2 regions of the Priestia sp. P5 genome follow, and region 2 is predicted to be linked to the other one. Evidence: a T-box and tRNA genes for the amino acid it is inferred to sense, from the RefSeq annotation. Region 2 holds a T-box; the other holds one or more tRNA genes.
The links. A T-box is a leader RNA that pairs with one kind of tRNA and senses whether it is charged. The one in region 2 lies ahead of thrS (threonine--tRNA ligase), so its partner is inferred to be a tRNA-Thr.
Positions count from the first base shown of each region.

Region 1: it has a tRNA-Thr gene. The T-box ahead of thrS (threonine--tRNA ligase) is inferred to sense a tRNA for this amino acid. The anticodon was not compared.

Region 1 covers NZ_JAKWFJ010000001.1:950,544-966,996, reverse strand. The annotation lists gene MMB69_RS04935 (ABC transporter permease/substrate-binding protein) at 1-1,032, opposite strand, end outside; gene MMB69_RS04930 (ABC transporter ATP-binding protein) at 1,032-1,982, opposite strand; tRNA gene MMB69_RS04925 (tRNA-Thr) at 2,250-2,322, opposite strand; gene MMB69_RS04920 (aromatic ring-hydroxylating oxygenase subunit alpha) at 2,533-3,585, shown strand; gene MMB69_RS04915 (DHA2 family efflux MFS transporter permease subunit) at 3,619-5,142, opposite strand; gene MMB69_RS04910 (TetR/AcrR family transcriptional regulator) at 5,409-6,311, shown strand; gene MMB69_RS04905 (carbohydrate ABC transporter permease) at 6,418-7,239, opposite strand; gene MMB69_RS04900 (carbohydrate ABC transporter permease) at 7,255-8,157, opposite strand; gene MMB69_RS04895 (ABC transporter substrate-binding protein) at 8,181-9,422, opposite strand; gene MMB69_RS04890 (amylo-alpha-1,6-glucosidase) at 9,489-11,609, opposite strand; gene MMB69_RS04885 (LacI family DNA-binding transcriptional regulator) at 11,695-12,711, opposite strand; gene MMB69_RS04880 (ATP-binding protein) at 12,859-14,133, opposite strand; gene MMB69_RS04875 (sulfite exporter TauE/SafE family protein) at 14,405-15,169, shown strand; gene MMB69_RS04870 (cation:dicarboxylate symporter family transporter) at 15,404-16,453, shown strand, end outside.
Region 2 covers NZ_JAKWFJ010000001.1:138,554-155,006, forward strand. The annotation lists gene pnpS (two-component system histidine kinase PnpS) at 1-395, shown strand, start outside; gene polA (DNA polymerase I) at 724-3,351, shown strand; gene mutM (DNA-formamidopyrimidine glycosylase) at 3,373-4,206, shown strand; gene ytaF (sporulation membrane protein YtaF) at 4,267-4,896, shown strand; gene coaE (dephospho-CoA kinase) at 4,920-5,516, shown strand; gene MMB69_RS00710 (glyceraldehyde-3-phosphate dehydrogenase) at 5,735-6,766, shown strand; gene speD (adenosylmethionine decarboxylase) at 7,189-7,569, shown strand; gene MMB69_RS00720 (hypothetical protein) at 7,663-8,049, shown strand; gene nrdR (transcriptional regulator NrdR) at 8,293-8,754, shown strand; gene MMB69_RS00730 (replication initiation and membrane attachment family protein) at 8,827-10,254, shown strand; gene dnaI (primosomal protein DnaI) at 10,287-11,219, shown strand; gene ytxC (sporulation protein YtxC) at 11,316-12,176, shown strand; T-box leader at 12,237-12,485, shown strand; gene thrS (threonine--tRNA ligase) at 12,530-14,488, shown strand; ribosomal protein L20 leader region at 14,660-14,782, shown strand; gene infC (translation initiation factor IF-3) at 14,852-15,355, shown strand; gene rpmI (50S ribosomal protein L35) at 15,377-15,577, shown strand; gene rplT (50S ribosomal protein L20) at 15,617-15,976, shown strand; gene MMB69_RS00765 (DUF1294 domain-containing protein) at 16,037-16,297, shown strand; gene MMB69_RS00770 (hypothetical protein) at 16,316-16,453, opposite strand, start outside.

The DNA.
Region 1 (16,453 bases), 810 kb from region 2:
GGTCAATGTGTACGTGTTGTTAAACTTCATTGGATCTAAATAGACAATGCCGAATTTCTTTTGAAATCCTTCTTTTGCCTGCTTGTACACCTCTGTTTCATCTTTGCTGTCCGGCTGTTCCTTTAGATGCGTCACAATGGCTGTACCCGTATATTCAGGGTACAAATCAATTTCCTTGTTACGCAGAGCCTCAAATACAAATACTGTTTTTCCAAGCGACGATCGAAGATTTACTTTCATATCGGTTTGATCTTCAATTAATTCTTTGTACATATTAATTAAAATATCTTGTTCTGCACCAATTTTACCTCCGATAACAAGGTCTGGTTTTGTTGCGCTCATAGCTGCAAACGGAGAAACAAGAATGAGTATTAATACGATGATCATAATAAACGAGCGTTTTTTGGACCCTTTTTTAGCTGAGTGTTCAATCGTTCGCAAAATTCCATCAAAAATAAGCGCTAATAATGCTGCTGGAATGGCTCCTAATAAAATCAAACTATTATCGCTTCGGTCAATACCAAGCAAAATTAAGCTTCCGAGTCCGCCCGCTCCGATAAGAGCCACGATTGTCGCTGTACCAATAATGAGTACCATCGCTGTGCGAATCCCGGCCATAATGACAGGAAGCGCTAGAGGAAGTTCTACTTTAATTAATCGTCTCCACGAGTTCATCCCCATGGCTTTGGATGCTTCAATTAAAGATGGGTCCACTTCTTTAATTCCGGTATATGTATTTCGTACAATAGGAAGAAGCGAATATAAAAACAGTGCAATAACCGCGGGAAAGGTTCCAATTCCGACAAGAGGAATCAGTAATCCTAATAAAGCGAGTGAAGGAATGGTTTGCAGTACGGCTGTTACGCCAATGATCGGTTCAGCAATGCGGTCATGTCTCGTTAAGTACAGTCCGAGCGGCACTGAAATTAATACGGCGATAACAAGGGCCAGTACTGAAATTTGAATGTGTTCAAGAAGAGCTTGAAACAGTGCGTCTCCTCGTTGATCTAGTAATGTGCTTAGTGCATTCATTACAGCGTTCCTCCTTCTTTCGTCTTATCAGAAAGAAACGCTAATAGAGTTTTGCGCGTTACAACGCCAATGCGTTTGCTCCCTTTTTTCACGGCTATTGCTTCATGGTCGTAAAGGGCGTCCATTGCCTGCTGAACAGTAGCGGTTGAAGCTAGCTCTTCAGTAGGTTCTACGTCTGGCTGTTCACTTTCTTTGAGAAACATATCCAATGTCTCAAATAAAGCATTTCCTTGATTTCCAATAAACGTTTTTACAAATTCATTCTTAGGCTTTTGAATGAATTCCTCCGGGGTTCCAACTTGAACAATTTCCCCGTCTTTCATTAGGCAGATACGATCTCCAAGCGTCATCGCTTCGCTCATATCGTGCGTAACAAACACAAATGTTTTTTTGATTTTTTCTTTTAAGCTAATAACATCTTGCTGAAGCTGTTCGCGGCTTAACGGATCGAGGGCACTAAAGGGTTCGTCCATTAAAATAACGGGGGGATCAGCTGCGAGGGCACGTGCTACACCTACACGTTGCTGCTGGCCACCTGAGAGCTCAGACGGCTTTCGATTTCGATACTGCTTTGGGTCTAGTCCTACCAAGGTAAGCAGTTCATCAATGCGCGTTTTGATTTTGTTTTTCTTCCAATGCTTCATCTCGGGTACAATAGCTATATTTTCAGCGATGGTCATATGAGGAAAAAGAGCAATCTGCTGCAAGACATAACCAATGTTCCAGCGTAGCTCATGTATGTTGTGGTCCGATACGAGCTTATCTTTTATGTATAGTTCTCCTTCGGTAATATCATGAAGACGGTTAATCATTTTTAAGGTGGTTGTTTTCCCACACCCACTCGGACCAATTAAAACGAAAAACTCTCCTTCGTTAATTTCTAGATTAATATTTTTCACGGCGGTCGTACCGTCTGGATATTGCTTTGACACATTCTTAAACGTAATCAAATTACCGTTCACACTCCCTGTTGAAATTTAACCCCCCCAGTTTCGTGTACCCAATACTTAGAGGCAATAAACATTCTTTTAAGATTATTTCTGAATATGATTCATAAGACATAGTGAAAAAGATACACATGTTTTCTCACAGCGTCCTAATAAGGCTATCAAACTGTTAAAATTTTCACAAGGCGGGGAAGAATAATTCGGAGAAGAATTTTAAAGCCAACACAGATAAAAAAACCTTCTTTCAACAAGAAAGAAGGTTTTTTAGTATGCTAGCGACAGGGATCGAACCTGCGACCTCTTGCTTACCATGCAAGTGCTCTACCTACTGAGCTACACCAGCGTCTTGGAAAATTATATCACGTTTAAATTCATTTAGGAAGCGCTTTTTTAAATTTTTTTATTAGTATATTCTCTAATTTGCGTCTTCTGAAATTCGCACTTTCTACAAAGTTCCATATTTTATGTTAGAACTCCTTACATAAATTGTGTGAATTTTCTTTTTTTATATTACCCTTAGTAAAAGAGCTTACAAAAGAAGGGAAGAAAATAGATGGAACAACAACCAACCATGACCAAATCAAAAACGGCAACTCCCTACCCAAGAGACTGCACGTTCAGCCTGGAAGATTGGACGACGCTCGCTAAGTATTGGTACCCCGTCGCACGCTGCAGTGATGTAACAGAGAAACCAACGTCCGTAAAACTGCTAGATGTAAATCTAGTTCTATACCGTACCACACACAAAGTAGTAGCGGCTCGTGATTTATGCGTTCACCGAGGCACCCCCCTTAGCATGGGCTGGGTGGAAGATGATGAAATTGTCTGTCCTTACCACGGCTTCCGCTATGCAACGGACGGCGCATGCACATCGATTCCAGCTCACCCTGATGCCAACATTTCTCCCCGCCTGTGTATGGCCGTCTATCCAGTTATTGAACGATTTGGATTAGTGTGGACTTCCCTGACAGGAGAACAAGATAACCTGCCTTACTTCGATGCGTGGGAGGACCCTGATTTTCAGCAAATTGTTTGTCCGAGCTTTGATATCATGGGTTCGGCCGGTCGTCAAATGGAAGGCTTTTTAGACGTAGCTCATTTTGCTTGGGTTCACACGGACACATTTGGTGATCGAAACAACGCCTTTGTGCCTAAATATAAAGTAAGCGATACAGAGTATGGGCTTCATGTAGAATATACGAGCACCATGAGCAATTATTCCAAAGAACAGCAGCATTTAAATCCACCTGATTTTAAATGGCTTCGCGTCTTTGATGTTTATCCGCCGTTTGCAGCTACGCTAAAAGTATACTTCCCAGAAGGCGCAGAGCTGTGGATTATGAATGCAGTCTCTCCTATTTCAGCCCGCGAAACACGTTTATTCGCACCAATTGCTCGAAACTTTGACAAAGATTCTCCCGTTGAAGGTGTGTATGACTTTAACCTTCGCGTCTTTGACGAAGACCGTGAAATGGTTGAAAACCAAAAACCTGAAGACTTGCCTTTAGACCTGCAGATGGAAGCGCATATTATGGCTGATCAAACGTCCATCGGCTACCGGAAATTATTAAAGAAAATGGGCTTAAGCTTTAGATATACAAGCTAAAAAAATCCCCGCTGTCTCAGCGGGGATTTTTTTTCATTTAGCAAATTGCTCGCGTCCTGCTTTTTCCTTTATCACTTCATCTTCACTTGCCGGCGTTGCGCGTTTCATAAACAATGAAAGAATTAAGGCAACTACCACTAGTACTACTGAGACAGCAAACGCATCGTTAATCCCTTGTACCATTGCCTGCATCCCAATCTGTTCTTTCATTTGAGCTGCTCCGGCTGCGGTTGCATTCGCTGCTCCTGCTCCGCTCATTGCATCTTGAGCGAGCTCTTTTGCATGCGTAGCTGTACGGTTTGACATCACCGTTACTAATAGAGCCGAACCAATAGCTCCTGATACTTGTTGAAGCGTATTGTTCATGGCAGTACCATGCGGATTAAAGCGCTGCGGCAGCTGATTTAATCCGTTTGTCATAACCGGCATCATCACCATGGACATTCCGAACATGCGAAGCGTGTAAAGCGTAATGAGCGTTGTATACGTCGTATCAAGCTCTAAGTTACTGAAGAAATACGTCGTAACGGCTGTAATCGTCAGACCCGTTACAGCCAGTGCACGCGCTCCGAATTTATCAAATAATTTTCCGGTAATCGGTGACATCACACCCATTAATAGCGCACCTGGAAGCATTAGTAATCCTGAATGAAGCGGAGAAATGCCTCGTACCGTTTGAACATAAATTGGCATTAGCAGCATGGCTGAGAATAATGCCATTGTGATCACCATTGAAATCGTTGATGATAAAGCAAACATTGGATATTTAAAAATGCGAAATTCAAGCATAGGTGTTTTCAGCTTGAACTGACGCGTAATAAATAAAATCAGAGACACAGCTCCTACGATAATGGTGCCGTATACTTCCACAGAATCCCAGCCTTTATCCCCTGCTGAGCTAAATCCGTATAGAAGTCCTCCAAATCCAATTGTAGATAACACAAGTGATAGGAAATCCAAATTGATTTCCACTTTTTCTTTTTTGTCTTTTAATAGGAAGAAAGCGCCTATTAACACAATTGCTGCAATTGGCGTAACAAGGTGGAACAGCATTCTCCACTCATAGTGTTCAATTAGCCACCCTGATAAGGTAGGACCAATTGCCGGAGCAAAAATCATAACTAAACCGAAAATCCCCATCGCAGCTCCGCGTTTTTCTAATGGAAAACTTGTGAGCAATACGTTCATTAAAAGCGGCATCATAATGGCTGCGCCTGATGCTTGAATAATACGAGCGGTTAACAAGACCGAAAAGACGGACGAAGCACCGGCAAGTATTGTTCCTGCTGTAAATAAAGTCATCGCCGTTAAAAATAAGCCTCTCACAGAATAGCGCTGAATTAAAAAAGCGGTAGTTGGAATCATAATACCATTCACTAACATATAACCAGTAGAAAGCCACTGGACGGTTGACGTTGTCACATCTAAGTCTTTCATAATAGACGGAAGCGCAACATTTAATAACGTTTCATTCAACAATGAGATAAAAGCGCCTATTAACAAAATAGCAATTATGCCATAAGGCGGCTTTTCCATTTGATTTATCGATTGACTCATTATTGTACCCCCTTATACTTTAAGTTCATTTTTTTAGACATATGTTCTACATAGAGTATATTATACTGTGAGTTCAATTTATGCAAGTGAAAAATCCTGCGTTAATTTTCTTTATTTACTGAGCTTTTTTTAACGGTACAGTCCTTTTATATCAATACATATACGCAATATCATAATTCGCTTCAAAAAGAACATTTGTGTAAACGCTTTAAATCATGTATCATAAAGTTGGACCATGAGTCTAATTTTATATTTAGGTGATAATAATGAATAACCGAAAACAGCAAGTTGTAAAAAATGCACACCATCTCTTCGTTGAAAAAGGATTTCAAGCTACTTCTATTCAAGACATCATTGATTATAGCGGCATTTCAAAAGGAACATTCTACAACTATTTTTCTTCAAAAAATGAATTATTAATCGCTGTTTTCACATGGCTTCATACGACCATTGAACAAGAGCGGAATCAGCTGCTGGTTGGTAAAAGTCTGAACGATGTAGATATATTTGTTAAACAAATTGATGCACAGATGAAAAACCATCACAAACATAAATTTTTTACATTACTTGAAGAAGTATTTGTTTCCAATGACCCTGATTTAAAAGCATACATAAAAAAAACCCAGTTTATTGAAGTAAACTGGTTCTACAAACGGTTCATTGATTTATTTGGAGAAGAAAAAAAACCGTACCTGCTAGATTGCGCAATTATGTTTCTTGGCATGCTTCATCGCAACTTTCACTATAATTTTATGGTTAACGGCACAAGTACCGATCCGCATGAAATTATAAGCTACAGTGTCAAGCGCCTGCTTCCTCTTGTAGACGAAGTAGCAAATTCAGGAGACATTTTGCTCAATCCGCAAACGATTAAAGAATGGCTTCCATCTTGCCCGAATACTAAAAATCAAATAGAACAGGACATTTCTGCAGCACTTATCGATTTAAAAAAACAAGTTCACAAACAATTTACGGATGAATTTGAACGTCAAAAATGCACAGAGCTTATTAGTTTTATTGAAGAAGAGCTGTTTAAACAATCAAATCCCCGCAAATTTGTTGTTGATAGTGCTCTTCATTCGTTACAGCAGATGTCTGTCAACAAAAGTAAGACAAGGCTAGAGGATTTACAGACGATGATTGATCAGTATGTGAGTGAACTTCATTAAAAACATATGAAATTCACGTTCATCATAATAACCAAAAACGAACGATTAATTAAATTAATCGTTCGTTTATAATTCTAACTAAAATATTTTTATCCCAGCCTCTTTTTTATTTTCCTCCAGTAAACGAGATTCCTTTAATAAAATATTTATTAAAAAACGCATAAATGAGTAAAATGGGAAGTGTAAAAACCATGGAAGCTGCCATAATATAGTTCCAATAACTGATATACTGACCTTTGAATGTGTTGAGACCTAAAGTTAATGTAAACATATTTTCATCAGACATCACAATTAAAGGCTTCATAAAATCATTCCAAAATCCCATAAATACAAAAATCGTTTGTGCTGCTAGGGCAGGTTTTGCAAGTGGAAGGACTATTTTAAAGAATGTTCCAAACTTTGATAACCCATCCAACTCCGCTGCTTCTTCAAGCTCTTTTGGGAAATTAATAAAAAATTGACGCATCATAAATATAAATGTCGCATTCACCATTCCGGGTACAATCATTCCCTGATAGGTATTTAACCAGCCTAACTCTTTCAAAATTAAAAAATTAGGGATCATGGTTACTTGTCCAGGAATCATAAGAACAGCTAAAATAATAATAAACAAACTTTTCTTTCCCGGGAAACTGAGGCGTGCAAGGGCATAACCAGCCATTGAGTTAAATAGCAAATTCAGAGCTGTTCCTACAACAGCAATAAATAAGCTATTAAACATCCAGCGAGGGAACAACTTTTGTTCCACAAAAATTTGTTTATAGTTGTCTAGCGTAAAGTGTTTCGGAATAAAGTTCACCGTACCTGACACAATTTCTTCAAGCGTTTTGAAAGAAGCTGACAGCGCCCAAATAAATGGGATCAGCGTAATCAGCGCATATATGCTTAAAATCGTATATAAAATGAGGACTCCCGTTTTCTTCTTCACTTTTTTCTTCCCCCCTTAGTACATACTTTCTTCTTTTGAAAACTTTCGCTGAATAACCGTTGCCACCAAAATCACGAGCGCCAGCATAAAGGCTAGTGCTGCAGCATACCCCATGGTACCTAAATTTTTAAATGCATATTGATAAATAAGAAGAACAACAGTCAGAGTGGAGTTATTAGGACCTCCTGAGCCTCCTGAGAAAATAAATGATTGATCAAATAACTGAAACGTACCAATTAGTCCCATGATCACTACGAACGATGTAACCGGCCTCAGATTTGGAACTGTAATATGCCAAAATCGTTGAAACACATTAGCACCATCTAACTGAGCTGCTTCATACAGCGAATCGGGTACGTCCTGCAAAGCTGCCAAATAAATAACCATAAAAAATGGCGCTGTTGCCCAGATGTTCATAATCATAATGGCAATTAAAGCAACTTGCGGATCTCCAAGCCAATTGTAAGTTGGAAGACCAACAAACTTTAGAAACTCGTTCACAATCCCATTCTGATTGTACATCCACATAAAAATAAGCGTTAATACAGCCGATGATGTAAGCGTAGGTAAAAAATAAATAATACGAAAAACTTTTTCTGCTTTTAGCCCTGCATTTAATGTGGCAGCCAGTATAAGTGCCAATGCGGTTTGTACCGGTACAACAATTACTACATACTTCACCGTATTCCAAAGAGCAATTTTAGCTTTGTCATCTTCAAGGACCTTCATGTAGTTCTCAAGCCCTCGAAAATGGAACTCAGTCCCCCCCAACAACTGAACTTTATGTAAGGATAAAAATATGGCGTAAAAAATAGGTGCAATAACAAATAACAAAAGCACAAACAGTGTAGGTGACATAAAAGCATATCCTTGCCCAACATCACGAGGTTTGTACGTTCGTATTTTTCTGTTTTTCATTTCCTCCACTCCCCCGCCTAGTCTTATTGATAAATACTAATCTCTTGGTTTGCCTGCTTTTGTGCTTTTTTCAAAGCTGTTTCTAAATCACTTTGTCCTAAAAAGGCGCTTAAAAACTGGTTATTAAAGTTATTCATGATAATAGGTAAATACGGGCCGTCTTGCCAGACAGTAGCATAAGCAGCTCCTTTTACTAATGGACCTCGTTTTTGGTCTTCAGCAAAACCAAGTTTATCCGCTACGGATTTTCTTGTTGGTAATGCGTAGCCCTTGCTTGTCCAAGTTTCCATTCCTTCTTTTCCTGTTAAGTACTGAATGAGCTCCCAAGATGCTTTTTTCTTTTTTGAATCAGCATTCATTACATACGCGACCGTAAATGCCATTGTATTTTTATGACCGTTTATTGTCGGAACTTCCGCTGTACCGTAATCAAGTTTTGGGAAGGACTCTTGTAAAAACGGAATCATCCAATTCCCTTCAATTACCATAGCTACTTTTTGTTGTGCAAACATGTCCGTACCTGAACTTGCACCTACATCAGAGGGTTGTACAGACGTTTTATCTTTTAAATGCTGGTCGATGAGCGGCTGAAGAGCGTCCACCACTTCTTTCGTAGCAAAGTTTGCCTTATTGTTCTTTACCACGTCTCCTCCGTTTGCCTGCGCCATATAAAAGACACGCGCTAATTCCGGCGTGACCCCAAATGCTTGAATCCCTTTCTTTTTGAATACCTTTGAAACTGCTTCAAACTCATCCCATGTTTTTGGTACTTCTACTCCTGCTTCTTTAAACAGCTTTTTGTTGTAAAATAAGCCTAACGTGGAGTAATCTTTCGGAAAACCATACGTTTCTCCATCTTTTTGAAACGCTTTCAATAATGGTTTCTCAAAATCTTGAACATCAAAATCGGACTTTACATAAGAATTCAAAGGTTCTAAAACCCCTGTATTGATAAGGCCAGGCGCTTCAAGTGCATCAAGGTAAAAAACATCTGGACCGTTTCCCCCGATTAAACGTGTTTTTAAAATATCCATGTATTGATCAGTGATTACTTCATGCTTCACATGAATGGAAGGATGAAGATTTTCAAAGTCTTGAATAGTTTGATTAAGCAGCTTCGTTTCTGTTGGGTTGCCTCCCCAGCCGGCCAACACAATTTCGACTCGATCATTTTCCCCAGAAACTTCTTGTACGTTTGAACATCCAGTTAAAACTGCTCCGGTCACTGCCAGCAGCAGACATAAAGCAAGTATCCACTTCTTCATCGGTTGTCTCCTTTCATTTCATTGACCTGCGGCTTATTAAGTGACGCTTAATAAGCCGCCGTCGAATTAACCTACATGAGCTCTTACTTTACATTGAGATAGAAGCTCGTATTTTGTCGTATTTTCCTTCACGTAAATAATAGTTTCGCTTCCTTCTTTTTTAACCGTTAATGACAGTTTTCCACTGCCAATCACAAGGTTTTCTACAGAAAGTTCATTCATATCGTCTATGAGCAAAGGATTTATCTGTACAGTACCTGCTGTACTATCTGGAAACAGTCGCAGTATTGCCTGTACGAAAGCTAAAGGCGTACCGGCTGCCCAAGCCTGAGGTGAGCAGGCAACGGGATATTTAACAGGCTTGCCAGACTTATTTGAATAGCCGCAGAATAATTCTGGAAGGCGGTCGTATTCAAAATGCCCAGCTGCATCAACCAGCCCTTTTATAATTTTATTGGCTTCTGTTTGCTTGTTCGCTTTACTCAAACCAAGAACAATTAAACTATTATCGTGCGGCCAAATGCTCCCATCATGATAACTCATTGGATTATAGCCTGCTTCTCCTTCTGCCATTGTGCGGATGCCGTATCCCGAAAACATAGATTCTGATACTAGCCTTTCTGCTACTTTGTTCAGCTTCTCCTCATCCATCATCTCAGCTAAAAGTACATGACCTGGATTTGACGTAACTGTTCCTACTTGATGTTTATGTTCATCGAGTGCAATTGCGTAGAATGATACGTCATCCATCCAAAAGGCTTCATTAAATTTTTTACGCAGCTGCTTTGCTTCTTCACGTAAATTATTAGCTTCATTTGTTTTGTTTAACTTATCATATAAAGAAGCAATACCCATTTTTGCTTGATATACATAGCCTTGTACTTCCACTAAAGCAATGGGAGTTTTTGCATATTCACCGCTGCGATGGACAACGGAATCTCCTGAGTCTTTCCAGCCTTGGTTAGCAATTCCTTTACTTGACTCTTGATGATATTCAAGAAATAAATCGCCGTCTCTATCCCCATATTCGTTGATCCATGTCAAAGCTCCATCAATAGTCATTTGCATTTCTTGTACAAACTCCAAGTCTCCCGTCCACTTTACATATTCCGTTAATAAAATTAAAAACAATGGCGTTGCGTCAATTGTTCCATAGTACGGCGTAAAAGGGATTTGATTGGTGTTGGCGAGTTCTCCGTAACGTATTTCATGCATAATTTTACCCGGCTGTTCATCACGCCATGGATCATTTGCCGTTCCTTGATACGCTGCCATCGTACGCAGCGTTCCTTTTGCTACTTCGGGATTAAAAGCCAGCATTTGAAGCGCTGCGATTAGACTATCCCTTCCAAACGGCACGCCAAACCAAGGCAACCCTGCTACTGGAAAAACACCGAATCCTACGTCCGTTAGCAGGACGCGCAGGTCGTTAAGTCCTCTTGTAATAAGACGCTGCATTGTCGGATGATCAGTTGTTACTTTTGTAGAAAATTTTTCCCATTCTTTATATGATTGGCTTAGTAAACTAAATGCTTCACCGGCTGATAAAACATCTTCGTTGGTGTCTTCGCCCATTTGCGGCTGAACCATTAATGTAATTTCTTCTTCTTCTTGATGATTGAGTTCAAAAGAAAATGTAACTTCTCCTTGCTCATCCACATATGAAGCTTTTTTATCCCAGAGAATCCGTGTCGCCCGCTTAATATTATCTGCTCCTTTGTATGTATATGTTAGGCTGCTTTCTCCTTTTATTTGCCCCGTTCGTTTTCCGACATTTCCAGTTTGAAAACCTCTTACGATGAACATATCGTTAAAATCGACATCTGCTTGGACACTTAATGTAAAAGCAATTTTTTTAGGAAAATAGCTTTTTAACTTTATTTTTTCATAGAAAACTCCTCCATATATAAAGCGTTTTCTCTCTATTTCTATAGACTCTCGCCATAGGACGAGATCTCCTTCTTTTTCCATATGCGGATTAGTAAGAAGAATTGTAGCTAATAGGTTCTCCTCTGCACTTGAGGACAATAACACAGGATCTGCATCATTAATCTTCAAACGAAATTTGCTCAAAAAACGCGTATCTTTCATATATAATCCTAAACCATACTGATGGTTTTCATTAATATTTCCTGCTGGATCAGTCAGTAAAAATAAGTCATTTTCTTTAATAACACGGTAATCCATTTCCATCCCCCTAAGTTTTACCGAAACGTTTTGGAAAAAGCGCACAACACCCGAAACGTTTCGGTTTTACATTATATAAAAACCACTATTTGTGGTTTTTAGCTGTTGATTCTCGAATAATCAGCTTTGTATCAAGATATCGCTTCATATTTGTTTCTTTTCCTTCTAGCATTTCAATTAGTAAATCTGCAGCTTCATAGCCAATCTGATATACTTCCTGTCCTACTGTCGTCAGATTTGGAGAAGAGTAAGAGGCAAGGACAATATTATCGTATCCGACAATCGACATCTCTTTCGGTACATGAAGGCCAAGTTCTTTGCATGCTTTTAGTGCTCCAAGTGCCATTAAATCACTTGCACAAAAAATAGCCGTAACCTCTTTATGCCGATTTATAAGCTCCTGAGCAGCTTTCTCTGCTTTTTTTTCTTCAAAATTCCCGCTTACAACCCACTCAGGACGAAACGACAAACCGCATTCTTTAAGCGCTTCTGTGTATCCGTTGAGACGTTCTTGACTGACAAATGCGTCTTCATGTCCGTTAATCATCCCAATATGCTTATGGCCAAGACTCGCTAAGTGTTCAACTGCTTTTTTAGCTCCCAAGGCATTATCAGTGGTGACATAGCCCACTGAATTAGAATGAACGGGAATATCAACTAAAACACAGGGAATATCACTTTCTACTACTTCTTTTAAATAGGGATCTTCTTTCTTAATACCTTGAATAATTGCCCCGTCCACCCTTCGCTCTCGACAAAGCTGGGTATACGTTTTTTCTCGTTGCATCATCGTGTTTGTATTGAATAAAATCAAATCATACCCTAAAGTAGATGCTCGCTCATTTACACCGCACAGCACTTCAAATGTAAAATTATCTTTTACGCTCTCTCTGCTGATTCCTGAAACTAGTAGTCCAATAGTCTTCGACTTTTGCATAACCAGTCCTCGAGCTAACGTATTAGGGCTGTAGTTCAGCTCTCTTGCTACGGCTGCAATCTTTTGCCGTGTTTTTTCATTTACATCTGAATAACCATTTAAAGCCCGAGACACCGTCGTTACAGACACGCCAGCAACTCGCGCTATATCTTTAATCGTTGTCACTCAAAATTCCTCCAAAACGTTTCGGATAACTTTAAATAGATTGTAACGCTTTCATTTATTAAAATCAATACTTTTTTTAATAATCGGTTTACTCTTATCTACCTCTAAAACTTTTGCGTATAAAAAAAGCAGCCCTAAGGCTGCTCTTTATTCACAAAGTGGAAATTCAAGTGAAAAACACGTTTCTTTTCCTTTTACGCTAGACACACTCACTTTTCCCTTCATATAATGAATAATGCTGAAAGATACCATCGTTCCAAGCCCGGTACCTTTTTCTTTTGTTGTAAAATACGGTTCGCCTAGCCGGTTGATTTGTTCTTGCGTCATGCCGCAGCCCGTATCAATAATATCCACAATAACAGCTCCGCCTTCTTTTCCTACTTTAATAGTTAACGTGCCTCCGTTTTGCATCGCCTCAATACTATTTTTAAATAAATTGATTAAACACTGCTGAAGCTTTCTTCTTTCTCCCATTACGAAGCACTTCACCTCTTCATCAAATGTAAAATCAATCGCGACTCCATTCATATTGGCAAGAGGCGTCATAATATGGGTGACGTGATGAATCTCTTCTGAAATATTCATTTTTTCATTTCGTTCTGGTGCAGAATTGGCAAACAGCAAGTAATCATCAATGATTTCTTTTGCGCGGTCTAGTTCATTAATCGCAATTGAAATGTAGCGTTTTTTAGCAGGTTCTTTTTCATCTTCTTGCAGCATTTGCATAAATCCTCTGCTTGCCGTTAGAGGATTTCGCACCTCATGAGAGATGCTGGCAGCTAAATGACTGACAATTTCTAGTTTCTCTGCTTTCATCAGGCGCTGAAGCACTAGTAAATTTGCCCGTATCGCTTCCCACAGTATGGTAATTACAAACATGCCTGCTACATCTAAAATCGCGAATTGAACCCACACGCTAATAGGAATGCTTGTTACATGCAAGACAAAAATAGATACAAGCATAGCTAATAAAGAACCGATTATACTAAGACAGGTGCTCACGATAATTCTATTTTTTAATGAGAAATGTAAAAAGTATTTCGTTATGAAAAATAAAGGAATGGATAAAATCGGAAGAGCAATTAATGTTGATAAAAACCCTACATCATACCCGCCAATTAGCAAGCGCAGCAGTAAAATAAAGACAAAAAGCAAGCTTCCTAGCGGCCAGCCTCCATATAACGTTCCTAAAATATAAGGAATTCTTCGTAAATCCATTCGATAATCATCCGGGACATAAGCTCCGTTAACCGGAAACAAAAGGCAAAAGGTAATAGCTAAAATCGGAAATACCGCGATATAACGATCTTTCCACCAATGAATTTGTTTAGCATACTTGATTAAATAAAACATCTGCACTAAAAACAGCGCCAATAAAATAAATAAAAAATTAATTAACAAATCTTTCGTGACAAAACTCATGCATTCACCGGTCTTTCAAATGAGATAAAAATAAACTCTTTTATTGCATTTACATTTGTAACACAAATTAGAGCGTAATCATAGATAAATAAACGTATTCTATTCACTTTTTTATAACTTCCTATGACTTTATCGTCCGTTCCCTAAAATAGTGAAGGCTAAGAAAACCTTTTCAACTCCACTAAAAATATTCAGAATTTTATTTACATATGAGTTATAATGATCTATAATCAGATCAATGTACTTGGTTTTGAGAGTAGGAGGACGAAACATGGAATTATCAATTACCTTAATGGGATTATTCGTTGGAACCCTTGTAGGCTTAACCGGGGTTGGAGGCGCCGCTTTATTAACACCTTTACTGATTGTACTCGGCATTAACCCTTCCATTGCCGTAGGAACAGATCTTGTCTACAATTCTATCACAAAATTATTCGGAGTCGCTCAGCACTACAAACAGCGAACCATTAACTTTAAATTAGCAAAATATTTAGCCTTCGGAAGTATTCCGAGCGCTGTGCTGGCTATTGTCACACTTCATGCGTTTCCATCTTTTCACGAGCATCAAGAGACGATTATTAAGCACGCTCTTGGATATGTTATGACGCTGGTTGCCATTTCAATTATCTTTCGCGTCTTTTTTGATAAATTAATTCGCCCAAATCGGTTTCAGGAAATGGACTTAAATCAGAAAAAAGGATTAACAATCGGAATTGGCGTAGTCTTTGGATTCATTGTCGGACTAACATCGATTGGTTCGGGCTCATTATTTGCGATTGCGATGCTGTACTTATTTAAGCTCAAAACATCTGAGCTGGTTGGAACTGATATTGCACATGCATTTCTTCTCGTTACAGTGGCTGGTATTTTAAATGCAAGCTTTGGAAGCGTAGATTACATGTTGACTGCTAACCTATTAACTGGATCTATTCCAGGTGTGTTACTCGGAAGCCGTTTATCAACGAAAGTGCCTTCAAGACCGCTTCAAGCCATTATGGCGACCATCATTTTAATTAGCGGAATTAAACTAATTTAATAAATAAAAAGCACATGCCTTTGCATGTGCTTTTTATTAGTTTTTTTAAAGAGATGCATTAAAAATAATAATGTTTTAAACCACTCCCTTCCCTTCTTATACACTTCAACTAATATTTTTATTGAATTTTAGTCAAAGAGACCAATGACACCTTAAACAACCTTACGTTAAAATGTAAAAAAACATAACATCTATATGTAATATCCAAAAAATTGTACGACGAAGGGAGAACACATGACACAAACAGCGGCAAAAAGTAAGCAAAAACCTTTTTACAAAGGTCTTTTCTTTCAAATTATGATGGCAATTGTACTTGGCATAGCCGTAGGATATCTGTGGCCAAGCTTTGGAAATGCTGTGAAACCGATTGGAGACGGTTTTATTAAGCTTATCAAAATGCTGATTGCTCCTCTTATTTTTGGAGTAGTCGTTGTTGGAATTGCGAAGGTTGGAAACATTAAAACAGTTGGGCGTATCGGCGGAAAAACCATTCTTTATTTCGAAATTGTCACAACATTCGCTCTATTGATTGGTCTATTAGTAGCAAACGTAATGAATCCCGGCATCGGTATGAATGTTGACCCTTCAAGCTTAAGCACAAGCGAAGTGGACGCGAAGACTAACGGCTCCGAGCTTCCGAGTGAAGGTGATTTTTTTCTTAATATGATTCCAGACAGTGCAGTTGGGGCTTTTTCAAGCAACTCCATGCTTCAAGTGCTTTTAATTTCTTGTTTGTTTGGCATCGCGCTTGTCCATATAGGCGGAAAAACAGCAGAGACCCTTTTAAATGTATTGGAAAAAGTAAATGATGTATTGTTTAAAATTATGGGATACATTATGAAATTAACAGCTCTTGCCACGTTTAGTGCCATGGCATTTGCAGTTAGTCAGTACGGTCTTGGAACACTTGCTGCATTCGGAAAGCTATTTATCGCTATGACAATTGCTTGTCTAGCATTTGTTCTTGTTTTAGCTGTTATTTTACGAATCTATTTAAAATTAAGTTTGTGGAAAGTCATTCTATATATACGAGAAGAAATTATGCTGGCATTTGCTACGGGTTCCACTGAAGCCGTTATGCCGCAGCTCATGGATAAATTCGAACAAGCAGGATGCAACAAAGCAGTCGTTGGCCTTGTTGTACCTACGGGCTATTCATTTAATCTAGACGGTGCTTCCATTTACTTGTCTCTTGCCCTCGTCTTTTTAGCACAAGCAACGGGCGTGGATTTGAGCCTCACTGATCAGCTTTTAATGCTTGGTGTCCTTCTTCTTACGTCTAAA
Region 2 (16,453 bases):
TCACGCTAACGTTAGATACGCTTCCTGAAGAAGCGTGGATTGATGGTGACAGTCAGCGCCTTATGCAAGTGTTTGTTAACTTAATCGGCAATGCGCTCATGTATACAATGCCTGGAGGAACGGTTCACGTTTCGCTTGAAGAGGAAGAAGAAACGATTACAGTTCATGTTCAAGATACAGGTATCGGTATTGATTCTGATGAAATTTCACGTATTTTTGAGCGCTTTTACCGAGTAGATAAAGCAAGAAGCCGTAATTCCGGAGGAACAGGTCTTGGATTAGCAATTGTTAAACATCTTGTTGAAGCTCATAAAGGGGAAATTGAAGTGAAAAGTGAAGTTAATAAAGGGACAACTTTTTCGGTCAAGCTGCACAAGTATTTGCCGCAGATGTAAAATGTTTACGTTCCTTTTACAATTTATTTAATGTAGCTTAATAATTAATTGATACAATTTTTCATGGAAACCCCTTCATCCAAGGAGCCAATGTGTAAGGCGAAAATAGCTTTAACCGTGCTATTTTCGCCGATTCTTTTTGACAATTTCTATCCATTCACATGTTACACCGCCTAAAATAACTAGGCGGTGTTTTTATTTTATGATGTACAGATCTTATCACCACATGAAAATAAAACGTTGAATTCAAGAGTACTTTTTGTCCTTAAAGCTTATTGTTTGCTAAAATAAAGGTAAGATAAGAAGAGAGCGAAATGGAGGAACATGAATGACACAAAAACTAGTATTAATTGACGGGAATAGTATTGCCTACCGTGCATTTTTTGCTTTGCCGCTTTTAAACAATGATAAAGGAATACATACAAATGCCATATATGGCTTTACTACAATGCTGACACGTATCTTAGAGGAAGAGAAGCCGACGCATTTACTTGTGGCATTTGATGCAGGGAAAACAACGTTTCGCCACAAAACATTTACAGAATACAAAGGAGGCAGACAAAAGACGCCTCCTGAACTTTCAGAGCAGTTTCCCTTTATTCGTGAATTATTAGATGCATATGGGATTAAGCGCTATGAACTGCCTGATTATGAAGCAGATGATATTATCGGTACGCTTTCAAAACAAGCTGAACAAAAAGGAATGGCCGTAAAAGTCATTTCCGGGGATAAAGATTTACTTCAGCTTGTGTCAGAACATGTAACCGTAGATATTACGAGAAAAGGAATTACGGATGTCGATTCCTATACGCCTTCAGCCATTGATGAAAAGTATGGTATTACGGCTGCACAAATTATTGATATGAAAGGCCTTATGGGGGACAGCTCGGATAATATCCCAGGCGTGCCCGGAGTCGGCGAAAAAACAGCCTTAAAGCTATTAAAAGAGTTCGAAACGGTTGAAAATGTATTGAAATCTATCGATCAAGTCAGCGGTAAAAAATTAAAAGAAAAGCTAGAAGATAATCGTGAATCAGCCATCATGAGTAAAAAGCTTGCAACGATTTATTGCGAAGCGCCTCTTGAAGTATCTGTAGAAGATGCAAAGTATGACGGGTTTGAATCTTCAAAGGTCATCTCATTATTTAAAGAGCTTGGGTTTAATTCTCTGCTTGCTAAATTTGGTGAAACAGCAGAAGAGGAAGCAGATTTTGAAGAACTGACGTTTGAAATAGCGCAGGAAGTTCACGATGATATTTTAACAAGCGAAGCAGCTCTGATCGTAGAAGGGTATGAAGAAAACTATCATCACAATCAGCTGCTCGGTTTTGGAATCAGCAACAAAAATGGCCACTATTTTATTGATAAAGATACAGCTCTTTCATCTTCTAAATTTAAAGCATGGTTAGAAGATGAACGTGTAAAAAAGACGGTGTTTAATGGAAAACGTACGATTGTATCGTTAAAATGGGCGGGGCATGAAATTAAAGGAATTGAACATGATGTAATGATTGCTTCTTACATCTTGAATCCTGCTGAGGCAAATGATGACCTAGCGACAATTGCAAAATTAAAAGGGTATCATCAAGTGCAATCAGATGAAGCTGTGTATGGAAAAGGAGCTAAGCGAAGCATTGCGGAAGCTGATCAGCTAGCTGAGCATGTTATAAGAAAAGCAGCCGCCGTAGCTTATTTAAAAGAAGTATTAGAAAAAGAATTGGTTGAAAATGAACAGTTTGAGCTGTTTGAGAAGCTTGAAATGCCTCTTGCCATTGTCCTTGCTGATATGGAATATCAAGGGGTGAAAATTGACCGCGCGCGTTTGGATGAAATGGGCGAAGATCTTCGAGAGCAGCTTGAAAAAATTGAAGCGAAAATCTACGAATACGCTGGACAAGAATTTAATATTAATTCGCCAAAGCAGCTAGGAGTTGTTCTTTTTGAAAAAATGCAGCTTCCAGTCATAAAGAAAACAAAAACAGGCTATTCCACATCAGCCGATGTATTAGAGCAATTAGCTAGTACCCATGATATTATCCCAGAGATTTTACAATACCGTCAGCTAGGAAAATTACAGTCTACGTATATTGAAGGATTAAAAAAGGTTATTCATGAAAGCGATGGAAAAGTTCATACCCGCTTTAATCAAACATTAACTCAAACGGGAAGGTTAAGCTCAGTAGATCCTAACTTGCAAAACATCCCGATTCGTCTTGAAGAAGGTAAAAAAATAAGAGGTGCGTTTGTGCCTTCACAGCCTGATTGGTTAATATTTGCGGCGGATTATTCACAAATTGAGCTGCGCGTACTGGCTCATATTGCAGATGATGAAAAGCTAATCGATGCGTTTAAGCATGACTTAGATATTCATACGAAAACAGCGATGGATGTGTTCCACGTCGAAAGAGAAGAAGTAACGTCGAATATGCGCCGCCAGGCTAAAGCAGTTAACTTTGGAATCGTCTATGGCATCAGTGATTACGGTTTATCGCAAAGTTTAGGAATTACAAGAAAAGCAGCGGCTACTTTTATTGAACGCTATTTAGAAAGCTTCCCTGGTGTACAGGAGTATATGGATACGATTGTACGCGATGCAAAAGAAAAGGGATATGTAACAACGCTCTTGCACCGCCGACGTTACTTGCCTGAAATCACGAGCCGAAACTTTAACCTCCGCAGCTTTGCTGAGCGTACGGCTATGAATACGCCTATCCAAGGGACGGCAGCTGATATTATAAAAAAAGCAATGATTGAAATGGATAAGCGCTTAAAAGATGAAAACCTTCAGGCTAAGCTGCTGCTTCAAGTACACGATGAGCTGATTTTTGAAGCCCCAGAAGAAGAAATTAAAATTTTAGAGAAAATCGTACCAGAAGTAATGGAGAACGCTTTAGAGCTAGAAGTTCCGTTGAAAGTAGATTATTCTTACGGAAAGACTTGGTACGAAGCAAAGTAGTGGAAAAAGGATGTGACAAACGTGCCAGAATTACCAGAAGTTGAAACCGTCAGACGTACGTTAATTGAATTAGCTAGTGGAAAGACCATTGAGCGTGTAACAGTTAAATGGCCTAATATTATCAAACGTCCTGAACAAGTTGAACAGTTTTGTGATGCGCTTGTTGGACAAACCATTCGAGATGTTGAACGCAGAGGTAAATTTTTAAAAATTGTGCTCGATGATTATACGATGGTTTCTCATTTGCGCATGGAAGGTAAATATGCTCTCCATGAGAATGCAGAAGAACCAGATAAGCATGTACACGTCTTTTTTCACTTCACGGATGGAACGGAATTGCGATACCGGGATGTAAGGAAGTTTGGTACTATGCACTTATTTAAAAAGGGAGAGGAAGATCTGTTTCCTCCTCTTATTGGCCTTGGACCTGAACCGTTTGACGAAACATTTAATCCTAGTCAATTAAAAATGCGAATCGGCAAAACCTCTCGAAAAATCAAGCCGGTTTTACTCGATCAAAATGTCGTGGTTGGGCTTGGAAATATTTATGTAGATGAAGCACTGTTTCGCGCAGGGATTCATCCTGAACGAGTGGCCAGCCAATTAACAGACGAAGAGTATGAAAAATTGTACAAAGAAATTGTAGCGACTCTTCAAGAAGCTGTGAAGCAAGGAGGCAGCACAATTCGCACGTATGTAAATACACAGGGACAAATAGGCATGTTTCAGCAGCAGCTTTATGTGTACGGAAGAAAAGGCGAATCCTGTAAAATGTGCGGTACTCCAATTGAAAAATTTGTTGTAGGCGGTAGAGGAACACATATCTGCCCAAATTGTCAGCCGGCTAAAAAATAACAATGGATGGGCTCCTTTCATATACTACGTATAGACAGAAAGGAAAGGAGTCCTCTCATCATGATAACATTTTCTTTACTTATTCTTGCTTTTGCCGTAAGTCTTGACAGCTTTAGCGTTGGCCTGACATACGGGCTTCGAAAGGTGAAAATCCCGCTGAAATCCATTTTTATTATTTCATGTTGCTCAGCATTTTCTTTAATGTTTTCTATGTTTTTAGGAAAAGTACTTACGCATCTATTTTCAGTGGATGTACTAAATAAAGTAGGCGGAGGTATTCTTGTTCTGCTTGGGATGTGGATTTTATACCAATTTTTTTGTCCGGCAGATTCATCTCGAGTGAAAGAAGAAAAAACATTGGTGAAAATTGAAATTAAGTCAATTGGTCTAGTCATTAACGTATTGAAAAAGCCAATTGCAGCAGATTTAGATAATTCAGGTTCCATCAATGGAATTGAAGCATTTATACTTGGAATTGCATTATCTCTGGATGCATTTGGAGCAGGGTTTGGGGCGGCTTTATTAGGTTATTCGCCGTATGCTCTAGCAATTGCTGTAGCTCTTATGAGTTCTCTTTTTTTAAGTGCGGGTATACAGTTTGGCAAGGTTTTTTCACGTTTATCATGGATGAAAATGTTCTCGTTTGTACCAGGAGTTCTGCTCATTATTTTAGGTATTTTTAGATTTTAAATAAAGGGATAAAGGAGAGGCCAATGTCAATTGTAATTGGATTAACGGGCGGAATTGCAAGCGGAAAAAGCACGGTAACCGGAATGCTACGAGATATCAATATTCCAGTAATTGATGCTGATCATATTGCAAAAGAAGTCGTAGAACCAGGAAAAGAAGCATACAAACAAATTGTCGAGACGTTCGGACGTTCTATTCTTCACGAGAACGCGGAGATTAATCGAGCGGCTTTAGGGGAAATTGTGTTTTATCAAGAGGAAGAACGTAAAAAGTTGAATGCAATTGTACATCCTGCCGTAAGAAAAGAAATGCTTTCTCAAAAGGAAAGCTATATAGAGGAAGGTTACGAAGCCGTTGTATTAGATATTCCGCTGCTGTTTGAAAGTGATCTGACACACTTAGTCGATAAAGTAGTGGTTGTATATGTCGATGAGTCTGTGCAGCTAGAAAGGTTAAAGTCGCGTAATAACCTCTCGACGGAGGATGCCTATGCGCGTATCCATGCACAGCTGCCTTTGATTCAAAAAGTAGCCTTAGCCGATGCGGTGATCAATAACAACGGTCCTGTAGAGGAAACAAAACAACAGCTTTTAAGTATATTAGCCCTATGGCTAGATTAAAGAGTGAATGATTGCATTCACTCTTTTTTTATTGGGAATATTTAAGGGCTTCTAAAAAAGAATGTGTTAAATATCTGTTCTCGCTATATACATATAGTAAAACTTAATTAAAATAATTTATTAAAAAAAATTAATATTATTCACTTTTTAAATATTTATGTTATACTATTCAATATAAAAAGTTAAATAGTATAACACATATAGAGAGGGGTATAGCCATGAAAGCACGTATTGCCATTAATGGTTTTGGGAGAATAGGAAGAATGGTGTTTCGCACAGCGATTATAGAGGAAAATTTAGATATTATTGCAATAAATGCATCTTATCCAGCAGAAACGTTAGCACATTTAATCAAATATGACTCTATACACGGACCATTTAATGGAGATGTCAAATGTGATGATGATGCGCTAATTGTTAACGGTAAAAGAATTCAGCTATTAAATTCACGTGATCCGCTGAATTTGCCTTGGAAAGAGCTTGGGATTGATCTAGTTGTTGAAGCAACAGGAAAATTTAATTCAAGAGAAAAAGCGCAGTTACATATTGAAGCAGGTGCAAAAAAAGTTGTCTTAACGGCACCGGGTAAACAAGAAGATATCACCATTGTGATGGGCGTAAACGAACGAGAGTTTGATGTGAATCAGCATAACATTATCTCTAATGCCTCTTGTACGACAAATTGTCTAGCTCCAGTTGTCAAGGTGTTAGACGAAGCGTTCACAATTGAAAACGGTTTAATGACGACCGTTCACGCATATACAAATGATCAAAAGAATATCGATAATCCGCATAAAGACTTGCGAAGAGCCCGTGCGTGTGCTCAATCAATTATTCCTACAACAACTGGAGCAGCCAAGGCACTTTCATTAGTTCTTCCTCATTTAAAAGGAAAGCTTCATGGGATGGCGCTTCGTGTGCCAACGCCAAACGTATCGCTTGTCGATTTAGTTGTGGATGTAAGGAAACCTGTGACGATGGAAGATGTTAATTTAGCGTTTATTAAAGCTGCTGAAGGACCATTAAAGAATATTTTAAATTTAACAATGGAACCACTCGTATCAATTGACTTTAATACAAATCCTCATTCAGCTATTGTAGATGGACTATCCACGATTGTAATGGAAGATCATAAAATTAAAGTGTTAGCTTGGTACGATAACGAGTGGGGCTACTCTCAGCGCGTAGTCGATTTGGTAAGATATATTGCTGCAGAAATGCGTAATGGATCAAAAATAAGAGTAAGCTAAGAAAGCTATTGATTGCTTTTAAAAAAACAGGGAGCTATCGCCCTGTTTTTTTTGTTTTTATTCAAAAGAATAGGGAAAAGCAATAAGATAAGCATGCAAAGGGGTGTTTCTTTTCCTCAATTTTAATAAAAAATTAATAGTCGTTTAGAAGCTTTTACACACTGTCTCACGAGAATACAGGGGTAATTTGTATAGGTCTATCTGCAAGAACAATATTTAATAAAATTAAAACACGTATTGCAAAATAAATGTAAACAAAGTATACTATGTTTCGTGAACTTCTTGTGTACCTTTCGGTGATGTGGCTACTTAAAGGGTTAGGACCTCTTTGGACTAACTTTCCCCCGTGGTAGTTAACATGCTATATGGCGAAAGAACTTCATGTTTAACGATTAAAAATTGTTAAAGGGGGAAATATCATTATGGAAACAATGGGTCGTCATGTCATCTCAGAATTATGGGGATGCGATTTCGATAAGTTAAATGATATTGATTATATTGAAAAAACGTTTGTTGATGCAGCTTTAAAATCTGGTGCGGAAGTTCGCGAAGTAGCGTTCCATAAATTTGCACCTCAAGGTGTAAGTGGCGTTGTTATTATTTCAGAATCACATTTAACGATTCACAGCTTCCCAGAGCATGGTTATGCAAGTATCGATGTTTATACTTGTGGTCATTTAGATCCTACAATCGCAGCAGATTATATTGCAGATGCTCTAAGTGCACAGACACGTGAAACAATTGAATTGCCACGTGGAATGGGTCCTGTTCAGGTAAAACAAACTAAAGCGAATGCACTTTAATAGTGTCGATTGATTACGTAAGTTAAGAGGTGTATTACACACCTCTTTTTAGTATATAAATTTTTAATACGCAAAAACAAAGGGGATAACAACATGGGGGTAGTACAAGCAGTTAAATCTTTATTTTCTAATCATGTAGAAACAAGCGATCACCATTCAGATCCGACTCTAAAAACGCATTATTACAAAACAACGGCTGGGAATGCATTTAAGCAAGTTCATGAAATGTTGAAGCACATGCAAGGGATAGAAATACTTGCTGCGTATGAAGAGCGAGGAGAAATTAGCTTAAACGTTGTAAAAGGAAGAAAAGCTTTTGTTGTAATTACCATTATTAACGTACGTCCTCTTGAAACCGCTATCGATTTTTCTGCTACAACAGAATCAAAGGTGGTACCGGTTGATTTTGGTTTTAGTAAAGAACTTGTACGTACGCTTTATAAGAGCTTTGATCAAAAACTTATTCCTCTTTCTTCGTAAGTTCCTTATCATTTTTGAATTTCAGGAAATAAAATGGGGAAATTCCTTTTCCTTTACTTGTATTCAAGCCTTGTTTTCTATAAGATGGAATAAAGCAAATCCTTTAATACAGCATCGTGTTTGTTAAAGGAAATGATGATAAAAATCATAATAAATGGCGAATAGCCGGCTAACATAGATGGAAATTAACTTATATAAGAGAAAATAAAAAGAAAAACAAGGTTTATTATTGGAGCTGAGAATATGAAGTGCCCATCCTGTCATTACAATGGAACGAGAGTGCTGGACTCGCGCCCTGTAGAAGAAGGCCGCTCTATTCGTAGAAGACGTGAATGCGAAGAGTGTCACTATCGTTTTACAACTTTTGAGAAAGTAGAAGAACTTCCGTTAATTGTTGTAAAAAAAGATGGAGCGAGAGAAGAGTTCAGCAAAGACAAAATCCTTCGAGGGTTAATTAAGGCGTGTGAAAAACGCCAAGTAAGCTTAAAACAATTAGAAGATACCGTACACGATATTGAAACAGAGCTGCGCAGTCAGGGTACATCAGAGGTGCAGTCAGATGTGGTAGGAGAAATGGTGATGGAGCGATTAGCTGCTATCGATGAAGTCTCTTATGTTCGATTTGCTTCTGTATACCGACAATTTAAAGACATCAATGTATTTATTGATGAATTAAAAGATTTAATTAAGAAGGAACGACTGTAAAAGAGCTATTGAAGTATTCTTTAGGCTCTTTTTTTGTCATTTCTATCACTTTAAAAGTAGGTAGGGAACGACATGAAAGAACAACATTGGAAAGAAATGATACCGGTCGATCGTTATGTTGTTCGTTCGAACGGCATACTGCAGGAATACGACCGAAAGATTTTAACCATGCTCTATCAGCCGTTGGTGGGTACGACGTGCTTTGGTCTGTATATGACGCTATGGAGCGAGCTGGAACAAGACCGTTTATGGGGGAAAGAGTCTACGCATCATCATCTAATGTCAATGATGCAAATTAATTTGAAAGCTATTTACCATGAGCGATTAAAATTAGAAGGCATTGGTTTGTTAAAAACATATATTAAGGAAGAAGATGATGTTCGTGTGTTCATTTATGAGCTCATTCCTCCTCTTACGCCCCATCAGTTTTTTAACGATGGCGTGTTAAATGTATATTTATATAACCGACTCGGAAAATCCATCTTTCAAAAAGTGAAAAATTATTTTTCGGATTCACTCGTCGATGACCAATCGTTCAAAGATGTGACGCATTCATTTAACGATGTATTTAAATCAGTTAAAGCAACAGAGCTGGCTCCAAGTTTTCAGTCTGAAAGCAAGGATGTATTTTCTCCTGATGCTCAAACGGACTTTGTGGATTCCTCCAAACGCGCTTCTATTGAGATGAGCCCGGATTCCTTTGATTTTGATTTATTTTTAGCAGGTCTAACAGATTCAATGATTTCGAAAAGGTCCATTACATCTAAAGTAAAACAAGCGATTGAAAAGCTAGCTTTTTTATATGGTATCGATCCTCTTCAAATGAAAAATGTGGTGCTCGATTCGCTAAATGAGAACGATCAAGTTGATATTGAATTACTTAGAAAAGCAGCACAGTCCTTTTACCAATTTGAAAATGGAGAAGCACTTCCAAATCTAAGCGAACAAATTCAGCCTCCTATGCTTCGTACTATGCAGGAAAAGCAGCCGCAGACGAAAGAAGAGCAGCTTATTCAGCAGCTTGAAGTGACTTCGCCTCGACAGCTTTTGATCGAGTTTTCCGGGGGAGCAGAGCCTTCAAAAGCAGATTTGCAAATGATTGAAGAAGTGATGTTTAACCAAAAGCTTTCACCAGGGGTAGTAAATGTTCTAATTTACTATGTTATGCTAAGATCCGATATGAAATTATCTAAGAGCTATGTAGAGAAAATTGCTGGACACTGGGCGCGCAAAAAGGTACAAACTGTTCAAGATGCCATGAATTTAGCTAAAAATGAACAGAAAGAATATCAGAACTGGACCGAAGCAAAGCAAAATAAAAAAACGGCTGGACGAAAAATCGTGCGTAAAGAAATGGTGCCAGAGTGGCTGAGCGATGAAGAAAAAGAAGAGAAAAAGCAGCCTTCAAAAGAAGTGGACGGATTTGAAGAAGAAAAACGAAAGCTACAAGAAGAGCTCAAGCAGTTAGATCAAGAGCTAAAACAAAAGCATAAAGAATAAAAAGCAGGTATGATAGAGATGAGGTGAAAAAGATGAAGCCTATCAATGATTCACTAAATCAGTTAGTGAACAAAAAAGATTTTAAAGCACGCTTAGAAGCATTAAGAAACAGTATCCTGTCTAATCCTGAAGTTAAAACATTTTTGCAAGAGCATCGCCATGAGTTAGATGAGCAAATGGTCGACCGAGGTCTGATGAAGATGCATGAATTTATCGACCAAAGCAAATGCTGTGACAAGTGTCCTTCTCTGCAAAGCTGTGTCAACATGGTGAAAGGATACCACCCTCAGCTGGTTGTAAAAGGTCGTAATATTGATTTACAGTATGAACGCTGTCCTAGAAAAGTACAAGAAGATGAGCGAAAAGAACAAGAATCTTTTATTCAGTGTATGTACGTGCCGAAAGAAATTTTACAGGCAACAATGTCTGATATCGAAATTGAGCAGGGAAGATTTGAAGCCATTAAACTAGTAAGAGATTTTGTGCGAGAATATGAGCCAAATAAGAAAATGAAAGCTTTATATTTACACGGTTCGTTTGGTGTGGGGAAAACGTATTTTCTTGGAGCAATTGCCAATGCGTTAGCCGAAAAGAAAGTGAAATCTACCATTCTGTACGTCCCGGAGTTTTTGCGTGAGTTAAAAGGTTCGTTTCAAGATCAAAGCTTCAATGAGAAAATAGAGTATGTCAAAAAAGTACCGGTTCTTATGCTTGATGATCTCGGAGCAGAATCCGTAACGAGCTGGATGCGAGACGATGTGCTCGGAACCATTTTACAATTCCGCATGCTCGAAAATTTGCCGACATTTTTCAGCTCGAATTTAAATTTTAAAGAGCTTCAACATCATTTGACTTATACCCAAAGAGGCGAGCAGGAAGAGCTCAAAGCCGCTCGTGTCATGGAACGAATTAAGTCTCTAGCCATTCCTGTTGAAATGAATGGAGAGAATAAACGAAATAGATGAGCAGGTCGTTTTACATTTCTTGTAACGACTTGCTCATTTTTTTGCATGTTGCCCCATATACATTAATAAAGCGTGTCCAAAGGGGGGCTATGAGGAATGAAAATATTCTTTAAATATGTAGAAGACGCAGTCGTTGTATATGAGTCTTTATGCGCGAAGCGAAGCGCTTTATCATATGGTTCACAGTGCTTGAAGTTGGTGAATAATCAGCTTTTAGTTATTGATGAGACATACAATCGAGAGGCCATTTTACAAGACATGGTGATACCGGTATTAACCCACGTAATTTTAAAAAAGAAAGAAAAAAAGATGATGGTAAACATATTAAAAGAACAATTTTTCTATTCAGAAGAGGAAGAACAAGATTTGCTGCTTCAAATTATGGGGGGGATTATGGAAGGAGAGAGAGGAGAAATTCCGCAAAAAACATTTTCTTTTCCAAGAGAATTACTTATCCGCCAGGCTCTTCAAGACTTCTTCATTCATAATGTAACATTCACCTTTGAGTCTTTTCTCCAATTCCGTTTAAAAGAATATCAAGAGCGGCTGCGCTATTATGCCGAGCTGGCGATTGATGAATATAAGCTTGAACAAGACTATCAAATTCTTATTCATCAGCTGCGCCAAGTAGCTAATGAAAGACAATCATCTACAGGTAACGTGTATGTAATGCACTTGAATAAAAACAAGTTTGTATTGTACGACCACAACAGTAGATATATTCCTGAACGTGAATGTGCAGCTCTAGCAGAGGCCTTTTTATCTGAACAAGAATCATTATACATAGACTCGACTATTATCGCGCCTTTGCTGAGTTTATCTCCAGCTGCTATTCATCTGTATAGTGACCAGCATGATCATGATTTTGTTTATACCATTCAAAATATCTTCCAAGAAAAAGTTATGTTATACGAAAAAAATGAATTTCCGTTTGATCAAAAGCAAAATATAACGTGAAAGGTTGATTTCTATTTTGAAAATGAATATAATAAATGCATATTGAAAAACAGCTATATGTTACAAGTTATGATGAGGACATGAGTGTATATTTACGGTTTGTAGAGAGGGAGATCCAGGCTGAAAATCTCCTAACACGGAATATATTCTTACCACCTCTAAACTTCAGTAGTAAACGAGCAGAGCCTCTAGTAATTACTGACGGAATTTCCGTTATAAAACCTCGAGCCGCTTCGGGTTTTTTGGGTTATCCAAGATACGAAGAGGAAACAAGGGTGGTACCGCGTGTATACACAACTCGTCCCTTTTGATAAGGGACGAGTTTTTTGTTTTTACAAAAAGTTTATTCAGTTATGTTAAAGGAGTGGAAAGTTGTGTCAGAAGTAATCAAAATGACATTCCCTGATGGAGCTGTTAAAGAGTATCCAAAAGGATCATCAACAGAAGATATTGCGGCTTCTATTAGCCCGGGATTAAAGAAGAAAGCATTAGCAGGCAAAGTAAACGGCGAGCTGCTGGATTTACGTACGCCAATCGAACAAGATGGCAGTCTTGAAATCATTACGCAAGATGCTCCTGAAGCGCTTGAAATTATGCGTCACAGTACAGCGCATTTAATGGCTCAAGCAATCAAACGTTTATACAAAGATGTAAAAGTACAGTTAGGTGTAGGGCCGGTCATTGAAAACGGTTTTTACTATGACATCGATATGGAAGAATCGATTACTCCTGAAGATTTAGGTAAAATTGAAAAAGAAATGAAAAAAATCGTTAATTCAAATATTGAAATTGAACGAAAAGAAGTTTCTCGTGAAGAAGCCATTCAACTTTTTAAAGAAGTTGGCGATGAACTAAAGCTTGAATTGATCGATGCGATTCCAGCAGGTGAAAAGGTTACGATTTACCAGCAAGGCGAATTCTTTGACCTTTGTCGAGGCGTACACGTGCCGTCAACAGGCAAAATTAAAGAATTTAAACTATTAAGCGTGGCGGGTGCTTATTGGCGCGGAGACAGCGATAATCAAATGCTGCAGCGTATTTACGGTACAGCATTCTTTACAAAAGCAGATTTAGACGAGCATCTTCGTCTTCTTGAAGAAGCAAAAGAACGTGATCACCGTAAACTTGGTAAAGAGCTAAACTTATTTACAAATTCTCAAAAAGTAGGACAAGGTCTGCCTTTATGGCTTCCAAAAGGTGCGACGATCCGCCGTATTATCGAGCGTTATATCGTAGATAAAGAAGTAAGCCTTGGTTATCAGCACGTTTACACTCCGGTGCTTGGAAGTGTAGAACTTTACAAAACGTCTGGTCACTGGGAGCACTACCAAGATGACATGTTCCCTGCAATGGAAATGGATAACGAAGACCTGGTGCTTCGTCCGATGAACTGTCCTCATCACATGATGGTTTACAAACAAGGTATTCACAGTTATCGTGAGCTTCCAATCCGTATTGCTGAGCTTGGAACGATGCACCGCTACGAAATGTCAGGAGCATTATCAGGACTTCAGCGTGTTCGAGGCATGACGCTGAATGATGCGCATATCTTTGTACGCCCGGATCAAATCAAAGAAGAATTTATTCGTGTGGTTCGCTTAGTTGAAGCGGTTTATAAAGATTTTGGATTTGAAAATTATTCATTCCGTCTATCTTACCGTGACCCTGAAGATACAGAAAAATACTTTGATGATGATGCAATGTGGGAAAAAGCACAAAGCATGTTAAAAGACGCAATGGATGAGCTTGACCTTGATTATTATGAAGCTGAAGGCGAAGCGGCATTCTACGGTCCAAAACTAGATGTTCAAGTTAAAACGGCTCTTGGTAAAGAAGAGACGCTATCTACGGTTCAACTGGATTTCTTACTTCCTGAACGCTTTGATTTAACGTATGTAGGGGAAGACGGAAAACAGCATCGACCGGTTGTTATTCACCGCGGCGTGGTGTCAACAATGGAACGTTTTGTAGCTTTCTTAATCGAAGAATACAAAGGAGCTTTCCCAACGTGGTTAGCACCTGTACAAGTTCAAGTGATTCCGGTATCACCTACGGTTCACCTTGAGTATGCAAAAGAAGTGCAAGAACAGCTTCAGCTTGCCGGTATTCGTGTGGAACTTGATTCTCGCGATGAGAAAATTGGCTATAAAATCCGTGAGGCTCAAATGCAAAAAATTCCTTATATGCTTGTTGTAGGGGATAAAGAAGTAGAGGATAAAGCAGTAAACGTACGTAAATATGGTGAGCAGAATTCAGAAACAGTGGATTTCCAAGCCTTTTTACAAAATGTAAAAGCAGAAGCATCTCGTTAATGAAAAAAGCAGAGAATTGAAGTTCTCTGCTTTTTTATCTAACATTTATAAAAAACTGTTGCATAAATGGTTTTCCTTTGATACAATAATTTTTGTTGTGAAAAAAGAACGAAATCATTGACTTTTGTCTTTGTTGATACTATAATAGCTTAAGTAATTGAATACTTGTTTATACAGAAGAAGAAGCACCCGCTTCTCACCTGAGTGACGCATAAAGCAGTTAGCAGGTACATCGTATCTTAATTAAAACGATAGAAGTGTGGGTGCAGTATGTACTCACACTTTTTTGTGTGAGTTAATAATCGGTCTAAGCAAGCGTATTCGCTCATTAAACCTTGGAGGTGGCTACTTATTAGCAAGGACATGATGGTAAACGAGGGCATTCGAGCTCGCGAAGTTCGTCTAATTGATCAAAACGGTGAACAATTAGGAATTAAATCAAAAAATGAAGCATTAGAAATTGCTTCACGAGTAAATCTTGACTTAGTAATGGTTGCTGCAAATGCGAAACCGCCGGTATGTCGTATTATGGACTACGGTAAATTCCGCTATGAGCAACAACGTAAAGAAAGAGAAGCTCGTAAAAACCAAAAAGTTGTAAACTTAAAAGAAGTTCGTTTAAGTCCAACAATTGATGAACATGATTTTAACACTAAACTTCGTAACGCACGCAAGTTCCTTGAAAAAGGTGACAAAGTGAAAGCGTCTATTCGCTTTAAAGGTCGTGCCATTACTCATAAAGGGATTGGCCAAAAAGTACTTGAACGTTTTTCACAAGCTTGCGAAGATGTAAGTTCAGTTGAATCGGCTCCTAAAATGGAAGGCCGCAGCATGTTCTTAGTCTTGGCACCTAAAAACGAAAAGTAATAGAACGAGGAGGAACACCCCATGCCAAAAATGAAAACACATCGTGGCGCTGCAAAGCGTTTCAAAAAGACTGGAAGCGGTAAATTAAAACGTGCTCGTGCTTACACAAGCCATTTATTCGCTAACAAATCTACAAAACAAAAGCGTAAATTACGTAAAGGTTCTTTAGTAAGCAAAGGTGACTTCAAACGTATCCGTCACTTATTAGATAACATTAAGTAATTTGGGTTGAGATAGAAACAATACAGGAGGTAAACAATTATGCCACGCGTAAAAGGCGGTACAGTAACACGCAAACGTCGTAAAAAAGTTTTAAAATTAGCTAAAGGTTTCTTCGGTTCGAAGCATAGATTATATAAAGTTGCTAATCAGCAAGTTATGAAATCTCACATGTATGCTTATCGTGACCGTCGTCAGAAAAAACGTGACTTCCGTAAATTATGGATCACACGTATTAATGCAGCTGCTCGTATGAACGGTCTTTCTTACAGCCGTTTAATGCACGGTTTAAAATTAGCAGGTATTGAAGTTAACCGCAAAATGCTTGCTGACTTAGCTGTAGCTGATGAAAAAGCATTTGCTGAATTAGCAACTGCTGCTAAAAAAGGCTTAGATAAGTAATGAATATAAAGTCTCGTCATCTTTGGATGATGAGGCTTTTTTGCTATCGGAGGACATATCATGAATGAACTGCTGCTTACCTATTTTATTATTATTAATATCGTAGGGGTAGGAATGATGTATAGAGACAAACAAAAAGCGAAAAGACATGAGTGGAGAATTGCCGAAAGCACACTGTGGACGGTAGCTGCTGTCGGAGGAGCCATTGGAGGACTGATTGGTATGTATTGCTATCGTCATAAAACGAAGCACACATCGTTTAAAGTAGGTTTTCCTATTCTTGCTGCTCTTGACTTACTTTTCTTTTTTGTTATCAGCTGAGCACAAATGATTTTGTGCTCAGTGTAAAAATTCTCGAACGGGGCTTTTCCAGCGAATAGGAGCATTTGGATACATGTCGTGTACGTGGCTTTCCAGCAGCTTGAAATCTTGTTTTTGCAGTTCATGTAATCGAGATGGATCTGTTAACACCATTGT